Regions from separate parts of the Streptomyces sp. NPDC005492 genome, predicted to be linked through region 1. Evidence: riboswitches for the same ligand, from Rfam matches in the RefSeq annotation. Region 1 holds a riboswitch; the other holds the start of a gene.

Region 1 (6,453 bases):
CTACTGGGCGGTCAGCCGCTACGTTGCCCGGCGACTGGACGGGCGGAACAGCGAGGTCGAGGAAGTGGTGGCGGAGGTCTTCACCGTCGCCTGGCGCCGCCGCGCCGACCTGCCAACGTCCCCGCTGCCCTGGTTGTACGGCGTGGCCCGCAACTGCCTGGCCAACGCGGTACGCGGCTACGGCCGCCGCCGTAGGCTCGTCGATCGGCTCGGCAACGACGAGAGCGCGCACGGGCGGCAGGTCGCGGCCGGTCCCGAGGCGGAGACGCCCGGCTCCTGGGTGCACGAGGCGCTCGCACGGTTGTCGCCGGCCGACCAGGAGGTGCTGCGGCTGACCGCCTGGGAGGAGCTGGGTGTGGAGGAGGTCGCCGTCGTCCTCGGGTGCGGGGAGCGGGCCGCGGCCATGCGGTTGCACCGGGCGCGGCGGAGATTGAGAGCGGAGATCGACCGGCTCGCGGTGCTGGGAGGGGCGGGGCGATGATCACGTGTTCCGCGGCGCCGTCGTGGCTGCTCGCCCAGCTCTCCACGCCCCTTCGGATCACCGTACTTACCCCATCCAAGGACCACCGGCATGACTGACGAACTCGAACTCCTGCGCAGCGCCAACCCGTTCACGGCCGACGGCCCCCTCTACGGCGACGGGCCGCTCGACCATCACCCAGAGCGCCGGCTCAACCAGTTGCTCCACGAACGTCGGACCGGGCGTCGCCGACTGCTCTGGAGCCTCATGGCCGGAGTCTCCGTCGTGACGGCCGTGTGCGCGCTGTTGCTGAGCGGACCGAGCAGCACTCCTGCCGTCGCGGCCCCCCGCCCACTCGTGGTGCAGGCCCACTCCACCCCCGTGTCCCTGAACCAGCTCGCCGCACTCGCGGCGGCGACCGCGGCCGACGGAACTCCCGTACTGCGCAAGGGAACTCACGTGCACTCCTGGAGCCTCGGCATGTCCGACGACAAGCCGCCGGTCACCTTCCCGGAGGAGAGGATCGTGCGGTGGAAGGCGGACGACACTCATACCGAACGGATCGTCGAGGACGGGCATGTCCTCAAGGACACGACGTATCCGCCGAGTTGGAGCGACGTCCCGCCGGAGTCGTCGCCGCCGCACGACGTCGCGGGACTCCGCTCGTACCTCCAGGAGACGGCGAACAGCAAGACGCCGCTGACCACCCCCGAACTCCTCGACGCCGTACAGGAGTTGCTGGACCACTGGACGCTCGGCGCGCGTGAGTCGGCGGCGTTGGCGCGACTGCTCGCGGGCGTGGACGGGCTGCGGCCCGTGGGGGAGGTGACCGACCGGCTCGGGCGGCACGGGGAGGCGTACGTGTATCAGCAGTCCGCGACCCGCCGGATGCTGATCATGGACCCCGCCACCGGCGCCGTCCTCGGGCTGGAGACCACCTTCACGAAGGACCAGCCCGAGTACGGCGTCAAGGCCGGGGACGTCATGGACTACAGCGCGTGGCTGCGCTGATCACACTCCGAGTTGCCGGACGGCGGCGTCCACCGTCTGTTCGAGGAGCGTGGCGATCGTCATCGGGCCGACGCCGCCCGGCACCGGCGTGATCAGCGAGGCGCGTTCGGCGGCGGACTCGAAGTCGACGTCGCCGACGTTGCCCGCGTTGTACCCCGCGTCGAGCACCACCGCGCCCGGCTTGATGTCCTCGCCGCGGATCAGCCGGGGCCGTCCCACGGCGGCGACCACGATGTCCGCCTCGCGGACCGCCGCCGACAGATCGCGGGTGCGGGAGTGGCAGTAGGTGACCGTCGCGTCCCGGGCCAGGAGCAGCATGCCGGCCGGCTTGCCGAGGATCGCGCTGCGGCCGACGACGACGGCCCGCTTGCCGGACGGGTCGACGTCGTACTCGTCGAGCAGCCGCATGATGCCGCCGGGCGTGCAGGACACGAAGCCCGGCAGCCCGAAGCTCATCGTCGCGAAGGACGCGAAGGTGACGCCGTCCACGTCCTTCTCCGCCGCGATCGACTCGAACGCGGCCCGCTCGTCGATGTGTTCACCCATCGGGTGCTGGAGCAGGATGCCGTGCACGGTCGGGTCGGCGGAGAGCGCGGTGAGGGTGGCGACCAGTTCGGCGGTGGTCGTGGCGGCGGGCAGTTCCACGTGCCGGGACTCGATACCGGCCTTGCGGCAACGGTTCTGCTTCATCCGTACGTAGGTGACGGAGGCCGGGTCCGCGCCGACCAGGACCGTCGCCAGACAGGGCGCCGTACCGGTGCGCTCCGTGAGGTCGGCGGCCCTCTTCGCGGTGTCCTCGACGATACGCCGGGCGAGCGCGGTGCCGTCCATGAGTCGTGCCTGAGACATGATCCACTCCTGAGCTGGTTGACCAATCGCCCAGGCGCACGGCATCGACTCCGCGTGGGCCGCTCCACGGTGGTGCTCCACCTCAGCGCCAGTCACGACCCACGAAGGCCTAACCGAGGGCTCCAGGGCCGTCAGGACCCGCTCTCCGAGGGCGGTGCCGTCGGGTCGACGCCGGCCAGGAAGCCGCGGGCCTGAGCCGCCAGCCGTACGGCTCCGATGGCTTCCGCCCAGCGGGCGACCTCCGTCGCGAGCGCCCTCGCCCCGGCCTCGTCGCCGGAGTCCCGGGCCAGTACGGACAGCAGCAGTAGCTGGGAGAGGGTGCCGGGGACCATGCCGGCGGCGGCGCCCAGCGTGGTCGCCCGGCGCCAGCGGTCCAGGGCGCGAGCGTGGTCACCGGCGTCGTGGTCGTGGTCGCCGAGATGGCGCAGGGCCTCGCGGGCGAGCAGGGGATCGTCGCCCGACTCGGCGGCGCGCAGCGCGGACGCGTAGTGCGGGGGTGCGCCCGGCAGGTCGGCGAAGTGGTTGTCCGTGATCAGGCCCAGGTACATCTCCGCCCAGCCCCGGCGCCCCTCGTCCGGCGCGCTGTCCCGCAGCGCCTCCGCCTCGCGGAGCAGGGACGCGAGGGCCTCCGGGGCCTTGCCGACGGGACCCAGCCGGAGCCGGCCGTCGACGACGAGGAGTCGGCGGTAGGTGTTCCGCAGCCGGGCGAAGTCCAGGTCCCAGTCCCCGTCCGGGAACTCCTTCGCGGCCGCTTCGATGCGCGCCCCCGCGGTGTCCGTACCGGCGAACCAGTCCTGTTCCAGGGCCACTTGGGCGGCGGCACGGGCGATCTGCGCACGGGATTCCGAGTCGTCCGTGCCGCACGAGTCCAGGAGGCGGGAGGCGCGCTCCCATCGCCCCGTCACGCTCAACTCCTGTGCTGCCGCCACGAGTTCTTCGACAGGGACGACCGTGTTCGCTGAGGATGTCATGACGGGGAAGGTAGTTACGCGAAAAACCATCCACAAGAAAACTACTGCGGGAGGAAACTGGTGGAGGACTCGGTCGACCGGCACGTGGCGCTCTGGGCGAAGGAACTGGCCTGGATGGACCCGGTGAAGGAGGCGATCTTCTTCCGGCTGGCGATCCTGGCCCGCCACGCCGGTCGGGCGCGACGGGACACGCTCGACTCCGACGGGCTCAAACAGTGGCAGTACAAGGTGCTCCTCGTGCTGCGCAGGCTCGGGCCGCCGTACGAGACGAGTCCCTCCCAGCTCGCCGAGCTGCTCGGGCTGACCCGTGGCGCGCTGTCCGCGCGGCTGGGGCCGATCGAGGACGCGGGGCTGATCGCACGGACCCATGAGACGGCGGACCGGCGGCGCGTGCGGGTGCGGCTCACCGACGCCGGGCACGCCGTGTTCGAGCAGCACATGGCGGCGGAGGAAGCGGGCGAGCTCGCACTGCTCGCAGCACTGAGCCCAGCAGAGCGGCGGACGCTCGCAGACCTGCTGCGGAAACTGGTGCTCGCCGTCGAGTCCCGGTAGCCGCCCCGGGTACCGTACTCGCCGAAAAGGTCCAGGTCAGACGGGTGTTGACCCGGACCCTCGGCACCAGCCTCGCTATCCGTCCCATGCCTGGATCATCGTCTGCCGGGTGATCTTGCCGTCGTTCAGCAGAAGCATCGACTCGGCGAGGACCCTGGCCCCGTCCGGGTACTGACACGACTCGCTGTAGGCGACCCGGTCCCCTTGAACGACGCACTCCTCCAGCTTGTGCGTCATGTCGCGGCTGTAGACATCGGCGAGCATGGCGCCGATCTCGTCCCGGCCGTGCAGGACTTTGGGGTTGCTGGGCTGGGTCTGGTGGTCGACGACGTGGATCTCGGCGTCGTCCGCGTAGAGCGACAGAAGTGTCGCCGCTGTGTGATCCTCAATGCCCCGGCGCAGGGCTTCGGTGTCGAAGCCGGGGCCTGCCGCGGTACCCATGGTGACCTCCTCGGAGGGCCGCGACCCGAACAGGAGCGAGCCGCGAAGCGCCTCTCCTACGAGACTCCTCCGCCGCGCCGGGCTCGGCAAACCGAACGGCGCGCTCCGCCTGACGGGTGAGCGGCGCCCGGCGCCCGTGTCCGCGCGAGGACCGGCCGCGTTGCTGAAAGCATGATCTCAACACGACGTATTGTCGCCGCCGTTGGTCTCGCCGTCGGGGTCACCGCCCTCGCCGCGCCGATGGCGAACGCCGCCGACGCCCCCGCCTTCAAGGACGGCAAGATCAACCCGGTCGCCCTGCTGGACTCGCTCGCGGTGAGTGAGATCCCCGCCGAGTACCAGGCGCGGGTCCCGCGGGTCGCGGACCAGATGAAGGCGCTGAACCGCCTGAACGACCTCCAGCAGCTCCAGCAGCTCCACCAGGTCACCGACCTCGTCGCGCCGGTCACGAATCTCGTCCCCGGCATCGAGTCCTGACCCGGCGCTCCACACAGACCTCGAGGGCCGTCCGGAAACGGGCGGCCCTCAGGCGTGCCCCGGGTCAGCCGGGCGTGGCCAGGAACTGCGTGGCCGCCAGCTCCGCGTAGAGCGGGTCGGCACTCACCAGCTCCCGGTGCGTCCCCACCGCGCGCACGCGGCCCGCGTCCATGACGACGATCCGGTCGGCCATCGTCACCGTGGACAGCCGGTGCGCGACGACCAGGACCGTCGTCGTGCGGGCCACATCGGCGACGGTGTCGCGCAGGGCCGCCTCGTTGACCGCGTCGAGCTGCGAGGTCGCCTCGTCCAGGAGCAGCAGTCGGGGGCGGCGCAGCAGGGCGCGGGCGATCGCGACACGCTGGCGCTCGCCCCCGGAGAGCCGGGTGCCGCGATGGCCGACCAGAGTGTCGACGCCCTTCGGCAGCCGGGCGACCAGGCCGTCGAGCCGCGTCGTCTTCAGGACCCGGGTGACGTCGTCGTCGTTCGCGTCCGGGTTGCCCAGCAGCAGGTTGTCGCGCAGGGAACCCGACAGGACCGGCGCGTCCTGCTCCACATAGCCGATGGCGGACCGCAGCCCGGACAGCTCCCAGTCGGCGAGGTCCCGGCCGTCGACGGTGATGGCGCCGGACTCGGGGTCGTAGAAGCGTTCGATGAGGGAGAACACGGTGGTCTTGCCCGCGCCGGACGGGCCGACGAACGCCGTCATGCCCTGGGCCGGTACCTCGAACGTCACGCCGTGGTGGGCGTAGGGCAGGTCGTCGCCGTAACGGAAGCGGACGTCGTCGAAGGCGAGGGACGCGGGCGCGGCGCCGGGGGAGGGCAACTGTGCTTGCGGGGACGGGGGTTCGGCGGGGAGGTGGAGCGCCTCCTGGATGCGGGAGAGGGCCGCGGCGCCCGTCTGGTACTGCGTGATCGCGCCGACGACCTGCTGGATCGGCTGCATCAGATAGAAGACGTAGAGCAGGAAGGCGACCAGGGTGCCGACGTCGATCGCGCCCGTCGCCACCCGTGCGCCGCCCACCGCGAGGACGGTGATGAACGCGATCTGCATCGACAGACCGGCCGTATTGCCCGCCGCCGCCGTCCACTTGGCGGCGCGCACGCTCTGCCGCCACGACTCCTCGGCGGCCGCGTGCAGGGTGCGCTCCTCACGGTCCTCGGCGCCGGACGCCTTCACCGTGCGCAGGGCGCCGAGGATCCGCTCCAGCGAGGCGCCCATCACGCCGACCGCGTCCTGCGCCTGCCGGCTGGCCCGGTTGATGCGCGGCACGATCACGCTGAGGACAGTGCCCGCGCCCGCGATCACCCCGAGGGTGACAGCCAGCAGCACGGGGTCGACCAGGCTCATCATGACGATCGTCGCCACGAGGATGAGCCCTTCGGTGCCGAAGCCGACGAGCGAGTCGGTGGTGACCTCGCGCAGCAGGGTGGTGTCCGAGGTGATCCGCGCCATCAGGTCGCCGGGCTCGCTGCGGTCCACGGCGGTGATCCGCAGCCGCAGCAGATACGACGACAGGGCGCGCCGCGCGCCGAGCACCACCGACTCGGCGGTGCGCCGCAGCACATACGAACCCAGCGCGCCCAACGCCGCGTTGGCGACCACCAGCGCCGACATCGCGAGCAGCGCCCCGGTGATGGTCCGGTGGTGCGACAGATCGTCGATGAGCCCGCGCGCCACCAGCGGCAGCA
Region 2 (6,453 bases), on a different contig from region 1:
ATGGCTCTGGACGAACAGCGTGCAGCGCTCCGGGTCGAGCCCGGCCGCAAGGAGCTGCGCGGTGGCGAGCCGGGTGTTGGCGCGGAGGTCCGCCGGGTCCTGCGGGACCGTGATCGCGTGCAGGTCGACGACCATGTAGAACGCGTCGTGGGACTCCTGCAGGGCCACCCACTGGCGGACGGCGCCGAGGTAGTTGCCGAGGTGGAACGAGCCTGCGGTGGGCTGGATTCCGGAGAGCACGCGGGGTCGGTCAAAGGCCATGTTCACCATTCTCTCAGGTCTTGGGGCCCACTCCGGAACCGGTCCGGAACTCGTTCGGAACCGATGTGACGCAGAGGACGACGGAGGACGACGGAGGACGACGGAGGGGGACGGATGGCACGCGGGAAGGGACGGGCCGGGGCGCGGGGCGGGTGTCTCGTGGCGGGGTCGGTGTTGATGGTTCTGGCAGGGGCGGCTCAGGTCCAGGCGGCCGGAATGGATCAGGCTGCCGGGAACGACCAGGTCCGGGCGCGGACGCAGGAACCTCGCCCGGACCTCCCGGATCTGGCGATGGTCGTGGCGGGCGGCACGGGCCGGACCGAGGTGGCGCGCTCCGGGGAGTCGTCGTTCGCCCGCTTGTGGGCGTTGTTGCAGCCGACGTACTCGGGGACGGAGCCGGTGTCGCCGGAGTGGGAGGCGGGCCGGTATCCGGCGGTGCGGATCACCGTGGTGTGGGGGCTGAGCGGGGTCGGGGGCTGGCCTCGGACGAGCCGGGCTCCGGGCGGTGATGTGGCCGTGGAGCGGGAGGACCAGTTGTTCGTGGCCGCGGACGGCACACCGTGGGTGCGGACGGACCCGGCTCCGGCGGTGGCGGACGACGACATCCGTTGGCATCGGGCGCCGCGCTCGGCCTTCGACCGGTGGGAGCGGGCGGGAGGGCCCGGCGCGGCCGGGGCGGTCGCGGGCGGGCGGAAATCCGCGGACCTGGCCGGACCCTTCTGGTGGGCGGCGGCGGGCGTGGCCGTCGGGGTCGGCGGCACGTTGCTGATACGCCGCGCGGCGGCCCGGCGTGAGGCCGGACCGCCGCGCGAGGAACCACGACAGGAGCTCATCGATCTGTGAGCGTCGCCGATCTCTGACGACTCAACAGAGCGCGTCTGTCGGCGTGTTCGTCAGCCGAGGTCGATCTCGGGGTACAGCGGGAAGCCGGCGACGAGGTCGGTGGCGCGGTGGGAGATCTCGTCCGCGATCTTCGGGTCGAGGATGTGCTGCGCCTTGGACGGCGCGCCCTTGCTGGTGGTGCCGGGCTCCGTGGTGGTCAGGACGCGGTCGATGAGGCCGGCGACCTCGTCCATCTCGGCGGTGCCCAGGCCGCGGGTGGTCAGGGCGGGGGTGCCGATGCGGATGCCGGAGGTGTACCAGGCGCCGTTCGGGTCGGCGGGGATGGCGTTGCGGTTGGTGACGATGCCGGAGTCGAGGAGGGCCGACTCGGCCTGGCGGCCGGTGAGGCCGTAGGAGGAGGCGACGTCGATCAGGTTGAGGTGGTTGTCGGTGCCGCCGGTGACGAGGGTGGCGCCCCGGCGCATCAGGCCGTCCGCCAGCGCGCGGGAGTTGTCGACGATGCGCTGGGCGTAGTCCTGGAAGGACGGCTGCCGGGCCTCGGCGAGGGCGACGGCCTTGGCGGCCATGACGTGCGGGAGCGGGCCGCCGAGGACCATCGGGCAGCCGCGGTCGACCTGGTCCTTGAGGGAGTCGTCGCACAGGACCATGCCGCCGCGCGGGCCGCGCAGCGACTTGTGGGTGGTGGTGGTGACGATCTGGGCGTGCGGGACCGGGTCGAAGTCGCCGGTCAGGACCTTGCCCGCGACCAGTCCTGCGAAGTGCGCCATGTCCACCATCAGGGTCGCCCCGACCTCGTCGGCGATCTCGCGCATGAGGCGGAAGTTCACCAGACGGGGGTAGGCGGAGTAGCCGGCCACGATGATCAGCGGCTTGAAGTCGCGGGCCTGGGCGCGCAGCGCGTCGTAGTCGATCAGACCGGTCGTCGGGTCGGTGCCGTAGGAGCGCTGGTCGAACATCTTGCCGGAGATGTTGGGGCGGAAGCCGTGGGTGAGGTGGCCGCCGGCGTCCAGGGACATGCCGAGCATGCGCTGGTTGCCGAAGGCCTGGCGGAGTTCGGCCCAGTCGGCGTCGGAGAGGTCGTTGACCTGGCGGACTCCGGCCTTCGCGAGGGCGGGTACCTCCACCCGGTCGGCGAGGACGGACCAGAAGGCGACGAGGTTGGCGTCGATGCCGGAGTGCGGCTGGACGTAGGCGTGGCGGGCGCCGAAGAGTTCGCGCGCGTGCTCGGCGGCGAGGGACTCGACGGTGTCGACGTTGCGGCAGCCGGCGTAGAAGCGGCGGCCGACGGTGCCTTCGGCGTACTTGTCGCTGAACCAGTTGCCCATGGCCAGGAGGGTGGCCGGGGAGGCGTAGTTCTCGGAGGCGATCAGCTTCAGCATCTCGCGCTGGTCGGCGACTTCCTGTCCGATGGCGTCGGCGACCCGCGGCTCGACGGCACGGATCACGTCGAGGGCGGCGCGGAAGGCGGTCGACTCATGGGAGAGGGGCGCGGACTTGTCGGGCATGGGGACCTCCGGACGTGGCGTTCGGCGTTCACGGTACGGCCCAGGCGCACGGCACACATTCCAGCTCGGGCCGCTCCCTGATGGTCGGTCCCATCCCAGCGCGCCAGTCACGGCCCGCCGGTCAGCCTACCGGGCGTGCCGGACGGTGCGGCTCCCACGTCCACCATGCGGGCGAGGATAGGAAAGGGGGCACCCTCACCCCGGGAGACGCCGTGACCAGTACGGAAGCACTCATCGCCGCCGCCGACGCGCACAGCGCGCACAACTACCACCCGCTGCCGTTGGTCGTCGCCACCGCCGACGGCGCGTGGATGACGGACGTGGAGGGGCGGCGCTATCTCGATCTGCTGGCCGGGTATTCGGCGTTGAACTTCGGGCATCGCAATCGGCGGTTGATCGAGGCGGCGAAGGCGCAGTTGGACCGGGTGACGCTGACGTCCCGGGCGTTCCACCACGACCGGTTCGCCGCGTTCTGCGAGCAGTTGGCGGAGTTGTGCGGCATGGAGCTGGTGCTGCCGATGAACACGGGCGCGGAGGCGGTGGAGACCGCGGTGAAGACGGCCCGTAAGTGGGGGTACCAGGTCAAGGGGGTGCCCTCGGAGCGCGCGAAGATCGTGGTGGCGGGCAACAACTTCCACGGCCGTACGACGACGGTCATCAGCTTCTCGACCGACCTGGAGGCGCGGGCGGACTTCGGGCCGTACACGCCGGGCTTCGAGATCGTGCCGTACGGGGATCCGACCGCGATGCGGGCGGCGATCAGCGAGAACACGGTGGCGGTGCTGCTGGAGCCGATCCAGGGCGAGGCGGGGGTGCTGGTGCCGCCGGCCGGATATCTGGCGGGGGTACGGGAGTTGACCCGGGAGCGGAACGTGCTCTTCATCGCCGACGAGATCCAGTCGGGGCTCGGGCGGACGGGGCGGACGTTCGCGTGCGAGCACGAGGGGGTGGTGCCCGACATGTATGTGCTGGGGAAGGCGCTGGGCGGCGGGGTGGTGCCGGTGTCGGCGGTGGTGTCGAGTGCGGAGGTGCTGGGGGTGTTCCGGCCCGGGGAGCACGGGTCGACGTTCGGCGGGAACCCACTGGCGTGTGCGGTGGCGCTGGAGGTGATCGCGATGCTGCGGTCGGGCGAGTACCAGGCGCGGGCCGCGGAGCTCGGCGGGCATCTGCACCGGGAACTGTGGCAGTTGACCGGCACGGGCCGGGTGACGGCGGTGCGCGGACGGGGTCTGTGGGCGGGGGTCGACATCGCCCCGGAGGTCGGGACGGCCCGGGAGATCTCGGAGCGGCTGATGGGCCGGGGCGTCCTGGTGAAGGACACCCATGGGTCGACGATCCGGATCGCGCCGCCGTTGATGATCAGCGAGGAGGACCTGGACTGGGGGTTGGCCCAACTGCGGGCGGTGTTGGGCGTCCAGATCTCCTGACCCGCCAGATCTCCTGACCCGCCAGGTCTCTTGACCCGCGACGGACCACGGCGATCCCCCCTCCCCTAGAGTCACTTTGTGCTCTTTGGAATGGTGTGCGCGCTCGGCGCGGCGATCTGCTTCGGTACGGCGACGGTGTTGCAGGCGGTCGCCACGCGGGCGGCGACGACGGGTGGGGGCGGGGACGCGGCGCTGTTGCTGCGGGCGCTGCGGCAGTGGCGGTATCTGGCGGGGCTGGGGCTGGACGGGCTGGGGTTCGTGTTCCAGATCGCTGCGTTGCGCTCGCTTCCCATCTACGCGGTCGGGGCGGCCCTGGCGTCGAGCCTCGCGGTGACGGCGGTGGTGGCCGCGCGGCTGCTGGGAGTTCGGCTCAGCGGGGTGGAGTGGGCGGCCGTCGGCGTGGTGTGCGCGGGGCTGGCGATGCTGGGACTGGCGTCCGGGGCGGAGGGCGACCGGGCCGGGTCGACGGCGCTGAAGTGGGCGATGCTGGGGACGGCCGTCGCGGTGCTGCTGCTGGGGCTGGTCGGTGGGCGGTTGCCGGAGCGGGGGCGGGCGTTGACGCTGGGGCTGGGGGCCGGGTTCGGGTTCGGGGTCGTCGAGGTGGCGGTCCGCCTGATCGACTCGCTCGCACCCTCCACGCTCCTCACCAACCCGGCGACCTACGCACTGCTCGTCGGCGGCGGCGCCGCGTTCCTGCTGTTGACCACGGCCCTGCAACGGGGTTCGGTCACCACGGCCACCGCCGGCCTGGTGATCGGGGAGACGATCGGCCCGGCCTTGGTGGGCGTGGTGTGGCTCGGGGACCGTACGCGGGAGGGGCTGGAGTGGCTCGCGGTGCTGGGGTTCCTGGTCGCGGTGGCGGGCGCGTTGGCGCTGGCGCGGTTCGGGGAGGCGCCGGCGGAAGTGTCCGACGAGGCTCCCGTAGACATCGCGTAGGCCAGGGCCGCACCCGGCGTAGCGCCTGCTGCTGACCGCGGCCCTGCAAGGGTCACGACGGCCACCGCCGAGCTGGTGATCGGGGAAAGGATCGGCCCGGCCGCAGGGCGCCGGCGCTGGCGCGGTTCGGGGAGGCGCCTGCGGAGGAGATTGCGAAGACGTAGTGGGCGAATGAATGTCGCCATGTTCTCGCCGCTGCCGATGAAATACCGGACCGCAAGCATTTCCCTGAATCCAGGATAAAGGGTCATGATACGGGCAATCAGAAAACTTCGTTGAAGATTTGAACGTGATGTGAAGGCTTTGCGTACCTGTTCATGTGACCAGTAATCCCGTCACCGTCACCACGGCCTATCACGTGACGGTGGGCCGCGAAGACGACTTCCGCTCGTGGGGGTGGGCGATGCTGAACGCGAGCGCTCAGCAGCCCGGCTTCATGGGGGGTGGCATTCTTGCCGACCGAGACGCGGAGTGGCATGTTGTCTATCGTTTCGCCAGCGAGGGAACGGCCCGGGCCTGGGAGGATTCCACCGACCGGGCACAGTGGGACGTCCGGGCCGCGGACTTCGCCCGGCAGACCGATCGCAGGAGCGTGCGGGGCTCCAAGGAGTGGTTCGACTCGCAGACCGCCACACCGAAGGCACCTGCTCCGCCGGCGAAATGGAAGCTGTGGTTCGTGAACATGAGCGCGGTGTTTCCGCCGGTGCTCCTGTTCAATCTGATCGTTCTTCCTTATCTCGGCGGTATAAATCCGCTCGTCCGCACGCTGCTGTTATGCCTGTGTGTGACGGCTCTTGTCACCTGGATTCTCATGCCGCGGCTCCAGCGTTTCCTCAAGAAATGGCTGTATCCGCCGCTCCAGGCATTTCGCGGACGACATAAAAGGCGGACCGCATAGGTCCGGAGCGAAGCAAGGGAGGTGGGCGGGTGAAGACCCTGCTCATCGACAATTACGACTCGTACACGTACAACCTGTTCCAGTTGATCGCCGAGGTCAACGGCGAGGAACCGGTCGTGATCCGCAATGACGCCCCGGGCGGGGTGCCGGATCTCGCGGAATTCGACAATGTCGTGGTGTCGCCGGGCCCCGGACACCCGGGCAGCCCGCGCGACTTCGGCATCGCCGCCGCCGTGCTCGCCGAGTCCCCGCTCCCCGTGCTCGGCGTCTGCCTGGGCCACCAGGGCATCGCGCTCGGCGAGGGCACCCCGGTGACGGCCGCGCCACAGCCCCGGCACGGACATCTGTCCACGGTGCGGCACGACGGGCGCGACCTGTTCCGCGGGCTGCCGCAGGACTTCACCGCGGTCCGCTACCACTCGCTGGCCGTGCCCGAGCCGCTGCCCGACACCCTGGAGGCCACCGCCTGGGCCGAGGACGGTGTCCTGATGGGGCTGCGGCACCGCGGCCGGCCGCTGTGGGGCGTGCAGTTCCACCCGGAGTCGGTGCTGACGGAGTACGGCCACCGCATGCTCGTCAACTT

The links. Region 1 has a riboswitch for ZMP and ZTP ahead of ABZT04_RS08840 (bifunctional 5,10-methylenetetrahydrofolate dehydrogenase/5,10-methenyltetrahydrofolate cyclohydrolase). Riboswitches for the same ligand answer to the same signal wherever they lie in the genome.
Region 2: it holds a riboswitch for ZMP and ZTP, as region 1 does, so the genes downstream of both, ABZT04_RS05470 (glycine hydroxymethyltransferase) here and ABZT04_RS08840 (bifunctional 5,10-methylenetetrahydrofolate dehydrogenase/5,10-methenyltetrahydrofolate cyclohydrolase) in region 1, are expected to answer to the same signal.

What each region holds. Positions count from the first base shown of each region.
Region 1 is NZ_JBEXDX010000004.1:388,254-394,706, reverse strand. Features, by position in the region: gene ABZT04_RS08850 (sigma-70 family RNA polymerase sigma factor) at 1-481, shown strand, start outside; gene ABZT04_RS08845 (CU044_5270 family protein) at 572-1,471, shown strand; gene ABZT04_RS08840 (bifunctional 5,10-methylenetetrahydrofolate dehydrogenase/5,10-methenyltetrahydrofolate cyclohydrolase) at 1,472-2,320, opposite strand; ZMP/ZTP riboswitch at 2,342-2,426, opposite strand; gene ABZT04_RS08835 (hypothetical protein) at 2,452-3,291, opposite strand; gene ABZT04_RS08830 (MarR family transcriptional regulator) at 3,352-3,843, shown strand; gene ABZT04_RS08825 (nuclear transport factor 2 family protein) at 3,919-4,284, opposite strand; gene ABZT04_RS08820 (hypothetical protein) at 4,456-4,761, shown strand; gene ABZT04_RS08815 (ABC transporter ATP-binding protein) at 4,826-6,453, opposite strand, start outside.
Region 2 is NZ_JBEXDX010000003.1:87,811-94,263, reverse strand. Features, by position in the region: gene trpS (tryptophan--tRNA ligase) at 1-261, opposite strand, end outside; gene ABZT04_RS05475 (hypothetical protein) at 478-1,104, shown strand; gene ABZT04_RS05470 (glycine hydroxymethyltransferase) at 1,155-2,609, opposite strand; ZMP/ZTP riboswitch at 2,641-2,730, opposite strand; gene rocD (ornithine--oxo-acid transaminase) at 2,822-4,036, shown strand; gene ABZT04_RS05460 (hypothetical protein) at 4,127-4,972, shown strand; gene ABZT04_RS05455 (hypothetical protein) at 5,292-5,870, shown strand; gene pabB (aminodeoxychorismate synthase component I) at 5,900-6,453, shown strand, end outside.